DNA from 2 places in the Microbacterium sp. MEJ108Y genome. Region 2 is predicted to be linked to the other one. Evidence: predicted binding sites of a transcription regulator. Region 2 holds the regulator's gene; the other holds the start of a gene.
What was found. The regulator HrcA, encoded in region 2, represses chaperone genes, less so after heat shock. The targets are predictions, from matches to a motif close to TTNGCACTCGNNNNNNNCGAGTGCNAA.
Positions count from the first base shown of each region.

Region 1: groES (co-chaperone GroES) is a predicted target of HrcA. The motif match lies at 2,291-2,317, and genes of this name have one in related genera.

Region 1 is NZ_JXQX01000012.1:165,153-169,362, reverse strand. Features, by position in the region: gene RU09_RS07710 (MFS transporter) at 1-848, opposite strand, end outside; gene RU09_RS07705 (helix-turn-helix transcriptional regulator) at 951-1,826, shown strand; gene groES (co-chaperone GroES) at 1,911-2,207, opposite strand; gene RU09_RS07695 (class I SAM-dependent methyltransferase) at 2,352-3,560, shown strand; gene RU09_RS07690 (hypothetical protein) at 3,578-4,210, opposite strand, start outside.
Region 2 is NZ_JXQX01000007.1:100,513-104,722, reverse strand. Features, by position in the region: gene RU09_RS03840 (carboxylesterase/lipase family protein) at 3-1,418, opposite strand; gene hrcA (heat-inducible transcriptional repressor HrcA) at 1,510-2,541, shown strand; gene dnaJ (molecular chaperone DnaJ) at 2,581-3,696, shown strand; gene RU09_RS03825 (16S rRNA (uracil(1498)-N(3))-methyltransferase) at 3,711-4,210, shown strand, end outside.

The DNA.
Region 1 (4,210 bases), on a different contig from region 2:
CCCCAGGCGATCTCGCTTCTCCTCAGCAGCGAAGGTGCGATGAGCGGTTCGATCGCTCTCTTCTCGGCGAGCGCGAACAACACGAAGAACACCGCGGAGACCCCGAGCGGCATCCACGTGCCCGGTTCGCCCCAGCCGACGCGCCCCGCGGAGTCGATGCCGAAGACGAGTGCCACCAGAGCGGCTGTCACGGTGATCGCGCCGACGACATCGAGCCGAGCCCGTGCGACGCGACGCGGCTCGTGAAGGACGAACGCCCCGACGAGCAGGGCTGCAGCGGCCACCGCGACGTTGATGAAGAACGCCCAGCGCCACGAGACGCCTCCGGTGAGCAGCCCGCCGAGCACCGCTCCCGCCGTGAAGCCCGCCGCCATGAGCGCGCCGTTGAGCCCGAGCGCCCGCGAGCGCGCCCGCCCCTCGGGGAACATCGTGGTCATCAGCGCGAGAGCCGCCGGAGTGACCATCGCCGTCGCGACGCCCTGGCCGACGCGAGCGGCCAGGAGAACACCCGGTGTGGTCGCGAGTCCGCCGACGACCGACGCCGCACCGAGCAGCGCGAGCCCGGCGATGAACAGTCGTTTGCGCCCGAGCAGATCGGCCACCCGCCCGAAGAACAGGGTGAACGACGCGGCGCACACCGCGAACGCGGTCACGATCCACTGGAGCGACGCGGTGTCGAACCCCAGTTCCCGCCCGATCGGAGGCAGCGCGACGTTGAGGATCGAGAAGTCGACGGCGAGAGTGAAGTTCGCCGTCAGAAGGACGCCCATGGCGAGCGCCTGCGACGGGGTGAAGCGATCGGTCGCCTGCGGCGCCGTGGCGGGGAGAGTCGAGTCGGAATGAGTCACGCTGCTCAGACTCCGCCCGGCGGCACGGGGCAACCAGTCCCCTCTCGTGACTAGCACCGCCAGGGACAGGCTGCGCGTGCGGCGGTCGTGGAGAATGGCTCCATGGATCCGCACCCCGCGTTCACCAGGCCGATCGCCTCAGAACGGCCGGTGACCGAGCTCGGCGAGTTCCTGCGCTCCCGGCGGGATCGCGTCACCCCCGACGACGTCGGCGTTGCCAGCTTCGGCCGTCGCAGGGTTCCGGGCCTCCGTCGCGAAGAGCTCGCACGACTCGCCGGGGTCTCGGTCACCTACCTGACCCGCTTGGAGCAGGGCCAGTCGCAGAACGCATCCGACGCGGTCATCGACAGTCTCGCCCGCGCGCTCCAGCTCGATGCCGACGAGCATACGCATCTCCGAGCGCTCGCACGCCCGCGATCAGCCGCTCCCCGCCGTCCCCGAAAGACCGAGCAGCCGCATCGAGGCGCCTCGCAACTGCTGCACGCCATGGGAGTTCCTGCTGTGCTGCTGGGCCGTTTCAACGACATCCTCGACTGGAACAGCGCCGGCCACCTTCTGATGGCGGGCCACATCGAGGTCGATGCGCCGTCTCGGCCGGCCGGGCGCCCCAACCACCTCCGGATGCTGTTCCTCGATCCGCACACACGAGACCTGTACGCCGACTGGAACGAAGAGGCCGCGTTGGCCGTGGCATCGCTGCGCTACGTCGCCGCACGATTCGTCGACGACCGACAGCTCGCCGAACTCATCGGCGAGCTCAGCCTGAGCAGTCCCGACTTCGCGAAGCTCTGGGCCGGACACATGGTCAAGCTCTGCACGAGCGGCAGCAAGCGCTTCCGCCATCCTGTCGTCGGCGAACTCACGCTCGGCTACGAGGTCCTTCACCTACCCGAGGGAGATGGCCAGCGGATCCTCGCATACAGTGCGGCTCCCGGCAGCGCTGCCGCGGCGGCCGTCGATCTGCTCCAGTCGCGCTGAATCCGGCCGCGGTCGTCTGACACGGTCCGGACACGCAGGAAGGCCCGGATGCGTGATGCATCCGGGCCTTCCGAAGACGTTGTCTCAGCGGACGACGACTGCGAGCACGTCGCGAGCCGACAGGACGAGGTACTCGTCTGCGCCGAACTTCACCTCGGTGCCGCCGTACTTGCTGTAGAGAACACGGTCGCCCACGGCGACGTCGAGCGGAACGCGGTTGCCGTTGTCATCGATGCGGCCGGGGCCCACGGCCACGACCTCGCCCTCCTGGGGCTTCTCCTTGGCGGTGTCGGGGATGACCAGGCCACTCGCGGTGGTCTGCTCTGCCTCGACCTGCTTGATGACGATGCGATCCTCGAGCGGCTTGATGGAAACCGACACGGTCTACCTCTTCTTTCTTGACGCTGACAGGAAGACTTTTCGCACTCTCAACCCGAGAGTGCTAATTCAGTCTAGGCGCTCCGCTGGCACTCACGCAATGCGAGTGCCAATCGGACGAACTGACCGCCGCCCTAAGCTGGAGGCGTGGAGATCTCCGAGCTGCGCGCCCTGCTCACCCCCGAAGGCCTGAAGGCGCTGGACGAGCTCGGCCCCGTCGATGAGATCGCCGACGTCGCTCGGATCGTGTCTCGGCTGCGCGCCGCAGGGCACTCCCCCGAGCTGGTCTCCGCCGTGGTGGGGCAGGCACGTCTCCGCGCCAAGGCGAGGGGCAAGTTCGGCGACTTCGCGGCGCGGATGCTGTTCACCCGCGCCGGGCTCGAGCAGGCCACCCGGCTGAACGTCGCCGCACGGCACGCGCAGCGGCTGCGGCGGGTCGGCATCACCCGTGTCGCCGATCTGGGCTGCGGCATCGGCGGAGACGCCCTCGCGTTCGCGGGCGCCGGACTCGACGTGATCGCCGTGGATGCCGACGAGGTGACCGCAGCGATCGCCGCCTACAACCTGGCGCCCTTCGGAGACAGCGCGGTCGTGACGCACGGCACCGCCGAGGCCCACGTGCCCGCCGACGGCGACGAGACTCAGGCGATCTGGATGGACCCGGCCCGCCGCACCGGGGGTCACAGCGAGACGCGGCGGGTGTCGTCCGATGACTACTCTCCCCCGCTCGACTGGGCATTCGACGTGGCCTCCCGCACCTCGACCGGCATCAAGCTCGGGCCCGGCCACGACCGGGACTCGCTCCCCGTCGACGCCGAGGCGCAGTGGGTGAGCGCAGAGGGCAGCGTCGTCGAGCTGGTGCTGTGGACGAGAGCGCTCGCTCGCGACGGCATCCGCCGGTCCGCTCTCGTGATCCGCGGCGAGCGCTCGCACGAGCTCACCGCAGGAGCAGATGCGGAGGATGAGCCCGTGCGTGAGCTCGGCGCCTTCCTCCACGAGCCGGACGGCGCGGTGATCCGTGCGCGCCTGATCGGCGACGTCGCGCGCAGTCTCGACGCGGGGATGCTCGATGAGCGCATCGCGTACCTCACCTCCGACACGGCGCTCACGAGTCCGTTCGTGCAGTCGTTCCGGGTGCGTGAGACGATGCCTGCCAATCCCAAGGCGATCAGCGCCGTCCTCAAGGCGAACGATGTCGGGTCTCTCGAGATCAAGAAGCGCGGTATGGACATCGACCCCGCCGCCTTCCGCAAGAAGCTGACGCTGCGGGGCGATCAGGCGGCGACGCTGATCCTCACCCGCATCGGCGATCAGCGCCGCGCGATCCTCGCCGATCGGGTGCCTGCCGCCGAATAGCGCCAGGCGAGGCCGCCCTAGCCCTCGGAGTCGTCGGACGGGATCTCGACCTGGATCGGATCCTGCTTCTCGCCGCCGAGCTCGAGCGTCTCCCCCGGCTCCACCGTCTGCTCGGCGGCTACTGCTGCGTTGTCGCCGGAGACGACGAGGTATGGCGTACCGCTCGGCGTGTAGGCGAGGCGCACGCTCCACTCCGCGGCGACGGTCCCCGTCTCGTCGACGGTGACCCCTCGGGTCTCGATGCCGTCGCCGGAGAACTGTTGGTCGCCCGACACGCGGCATTCGACGCTCTCGACGGCGTCGATTATCAGACAGTCCTGGATGTCGTCGCTCTCGAGGCGCTGTGCACGCCAGACAGGGGCATCGCGGAAGTAGCCGACGACCGAGAACGAGTACTCCTCGAAGCCCTCCTCGATCAGCTGCTCGGCCCGTTCCCGCTCGTCCCCTTGGAACTGCGACAGCCAGGAGTTCTGGTCCGAGCGCCAGCGCTGGATGATCCCGACGACCTCGCCGTTCATCGCCCGCGCGGCGGATGCCCAGATCTCCTCCGGACTCTCCTCGCCCTCGCCGGGTGCGGTGACACTCGCACTGATGCCGATGCCGTTCCCGTTGTCGAGATCCGCAGCCGGCTGACACTGATCCGCCGACTT
Region 2 (4,210 bases):
CGCTACGGAAGCAAGTCGAGCGCGTCGGTCCGTCGCTGCGGCACCGTGGCGCTGTCGGTGTCGAACAGGCGGGTGGTGCGCTCCGCACCGAAGACCGGCCAGCCGGGGTCTCCGGTCTTGATGAAGGAGACCCACGCGGAGTGCATCTCATCGGCGAGCCCCTGCGGCGCCTCAGCGCCTGCGAGGCGCTTCGCCTCGGGGTCGCCGAGGCGATCGAAGACGAACCCCAGCTCGAGCGCGTGCGCGGCACGCAGGTCGCGGACGGGACTCCGCCACGCGAACTCGTAGACGTAGGTCGGTGCCGTGCGCGCCCTCGCCAGCGTCGTCAGCGGCCCTCGCAGCATGATGTCGGTCGCGAGCTGGCCGAAGATCTCGCCCGTGGTCGCGCCGGGAAAGGCCGAGCGATAGGCGGCCACCGCTCGGCGGGGGATCCGCAGAGCGAGTCGTCCGAGCAGGAGCTTCATCTCGCTGATCCGGGCGAGGGCTGCGGGTGTGAACCAGAGCCGGTACTCGTCGGTGTTGCTCCCGATGAGGAGCGGCACGTCGGCGCCGGCGAGGACCTCGTGCGGAGAACGCGGCAGAGACCCGGCATCCACAGCGAACTGGAATCCTGGGGCTCCGCCGAGCGGAGATGACCCTGCGGCCTGCTGGCGCCGTGCCTCCAGCAGCTGCTCGGGGGAGACCGTAGCGAAACCCGCTCGGTCGGCGGCGACTCCGAGCCGCTTGGCGAGCTGCGCCGTGACGCGGCCGGCCTTCTTCGCCGTCTGCGCTTCGAGCGGCCCCGACTCGATGATGGCCCGCGCGATCCGCGCCCGAGACGAATCGTTCGCGAGGAGCCCCGCGACGATCGCACCGCCCGCGGACTCGCCCATGACCGTGATCTGCTCCGGCTCTCCGCCGAAGGAGGCGATCTCGCGGTGCACCCAGGCGAGTCCCGCTGCTGCATCCTGCAATCCGAGGTTCCGGGGAGCGTCCTCGAGCACGGAGAATCCCTCGGATCCCAGGCGGTAGTTGATCGACACGAAGACGATCCCGGCGCGTGCGAAGCCGGCGCCGTCATACAGCGGGATGGCTGCGGTGCCTCGTTCGAGCGCGCCACCGTGGATCCAGACGACGACCGGGGCGCGGTCGGCGTCCTGAGGCGTCCAGATGTTGGCGGAGAGGATGTCGTCGCCGGGAATCTCGACCGAGCCCAGCAGCTCGCCGATGGCACCGGGGTAAGGAAGCTGAGGGGCGGTCGGCCCGAACGCCGCGGCATCCCGGATGCCGTCCCAGGAAGGAGCCGGCTGGGGCTCGCGGAAGCGATTCGGTCCGAAGGGCGCCGCCGCGAACGGGATGCCGAGGAAACGCCGAACACCATCGACCACCTCGCCGCGCACGATTCCGGCGGAGACCGCGACCTGTGGGGCGACACTCATACCCGTCATCGTATGGCGATCAGCATGTCGTCGGCACGGGCGGGTAGAATTGGCACTCGTAGCCAGTGAGTGCCAAAGGGAGGGAGTTGCGATGGTCAGTGAAAGAGGCCTCCGGGTTCTCCGCGCGATCGTGCAGGACTACGTCGAGACCCACGAGCCCGTCGGCAGCAGGTCGATCGTCGACCGCTACTCCTTCGGCGTGTCGGCTGCGACGATCCGCAACGACATGGCACTCCTCGAAGACGAAGAGCTGATCGCCGCCCCGCATACGTCGTCCGGTCGCGTCCCCACCGACAAGGGGTATCGCGTCTTCGTCGACCACCTCGCGCAGCTGCGGCCGCTCTCGGTCGCCCAGCGCACGGCGATCGAGTCCTTCCTCACCGCTCCCTCTGATCTGGACGACCTGATGGTGCGCACCGTCCGGGTGCTCACGCAGCTCACGGGTCAGGTCGCCCTCGCGCAGTACCCGTCGTTCGCCCGCGCGCACCTGACGCATCTCGAGCTCGTGGCGCTCGCTCCCAATCGGCTGCTCATCGTGCTCGTCACCGACGCGGGCGGCGTCTCGCAGCGGATCGCCCCCTTGCCCGTCGATGTGGATGATGCCGACATGGCGCTGCTCCGTGCGCGCCTGTCTGCGCTGATCACCGGGCGGGCGGTGAGCGATGCGGCTGAGCGGCTGCAGACGCTGCTCACCGACGATGAGCATTCGCACGACATCGTGCTTCGTGCACTCGCGACCATCGTCATCGACGAGCTCGGCGCGTTCCGTCAGGAGCGCCTGGTGATGGCGGGTGCGGCGACCCTCGCGAAGCGCGAGCAGGACTTCCGCGGCAGCATCCATCCCATCCTCGAGGCGATCGAAGAACAGGTGACCCTGCTGCGCCTGATGAGCGAGATGGAGGCGGACTCTCATGGCCTCGCAGCCAGCATCGGCACCGAGAACGCGTCATTCGGACTCGGCGAGGCATCGATCGTCGCCAGCAACTACGCCGCCCCCAGCGGCACGGCGCGCGTCGGCGTGATGGGGCCGACGCGCATGGACTATCCGAGCAATCTCGCGGCGGCACGGGCGGTTGCCCGCTACCTGTCGCGGATGCTCGACGAAGACGAGGCGGCCCGCTGACGCGGCCGCCCAGATGACAGCACACGCAGAAGGGCCATTGTGGCAGACCACTACGAGGTACTCGGCGTCTCTCGCGACGCCTCCACCGATGAGATCAAGAAGGCGTACCGGCGCCTCGCCCGTCAACTCCACCCCGACGTGAACCCGGGTGAAGACGCCGCCGAGCGGTTCAAGCTCGTGACGCACGCCTATGACGTGCTGAGCGACGACGACTCCCGCCGCCGCTACGACATGGGCGGGGGAGACGGAGCGGCGAACGACTTCGGCGGGTTCGGCGGCTTCGGAGACATCTTCGAGACGTTCTTCGGCGCAGGCCAGGGCGGCGGGCGCGGAGCGCGTCCGCGGTCACGGCGTGAGCGCGGCCAGGACGCCCTGGTGCGCGTGACCCTCGATCTCGGCGACGTCGTCTTCGGCGCGCACCGCGACATCGAGGTCGACACGGCCGTGCTGTGCGAGACCTGCAACGGCTCGTGCTGCCAGGAGGGAACGTCGCCCGTCACCTGCGACATCTGCGGCGGTTCCGGTCATGTTCAGCGTCAGGTGCGGAGCCTGCTCGGCAACGTCGTGACGTCTCAGCCCTGCGGCACCTGCGAGGGCTACGGCACCACCATCCCGTACCCGTGCGGCACGTGCGGAGGACAGGGTCGGGTGCGCTCACGCCGCACCGTCTCCCTCGACATCCCTGCCGGCGTCGAGACCGGACTCCGTCTTCAGCTTCCCGGCTCCGGCGAGGTCGGCAAGGCCGGCGGCCCGAACGGCGACCTGTACGTCGAGGTCTCCGTCAACCCGCATCCCTCCTTCAGCCGTGACGGCGACGATCTGCTCGCGACGCTCGAGGTGTCGATGCCCGACGCCGTCCTCGGCACCGAGACGACCATCCAGGGGCTCGACGGCGAGGTCGACCTCGAGATCCGCTCGGGCGTGCAGTCGGGCGACGTGCTGACCATCAAGGGCCGCGGCATCACTCCGCTGCGAGGAAACCAGCGGGGCGACCTGCGTGTCGGCGTGCAGGTGGTCACCCCGACCAAGCTGGACTCTGCGCAGCGCGCGCTCATCGAGGACTTCGCGAAGAAGACGAAGGCGCCGGGTCCGCAGCTGGCGCAGTTCCAGCAGGGACTGTTCTCGAAGCTCCGCGACCGCTTCCGTTCGCACTGATCCGGACGGCGATCATGGCACTCCACTTCCTCGTCGAGAACTCCTCGGATGCCGCGGTCGGCGACCTCGTGTCGCTCACCGGGGCTGAGGCCAAGCACGCCGCGGTCGTCCGGCGGCTCCGCGTCGGCGAGGCGGTCACGGTCGGCGATGGTGCAGGGGTGTGGCTCACCGGCGTCGCCGAGGAGGTATCACCGTCTCGGGTCGAGGTGCGCGTGTCGGTCCGATCCGAAGAATCCGCGCCGCATCCGCGGATCGTCCTCGCGCAGGCTCTGGCGAAGGGCGACCGCGACGAGCTGGCGGTGCAGGCGGCGTGTGAACTCGGGGTCGACGAGATCGTCCCGTGGCAGGCCAGCCGCAGCGTGTCCCGTTGGGAGGGGCCGAAGGTCGTCAAGGGGCGCGAACGCTGGTCGACGATCGTCCGAGAGGCCGCCAAGCAGGCGCACCGCGCCTGGGTTCCCGAGGTTTCGCCTCCGGCGACGACGGCAGATCTCGCGGTGCGTGCAGCGTCTCAGCG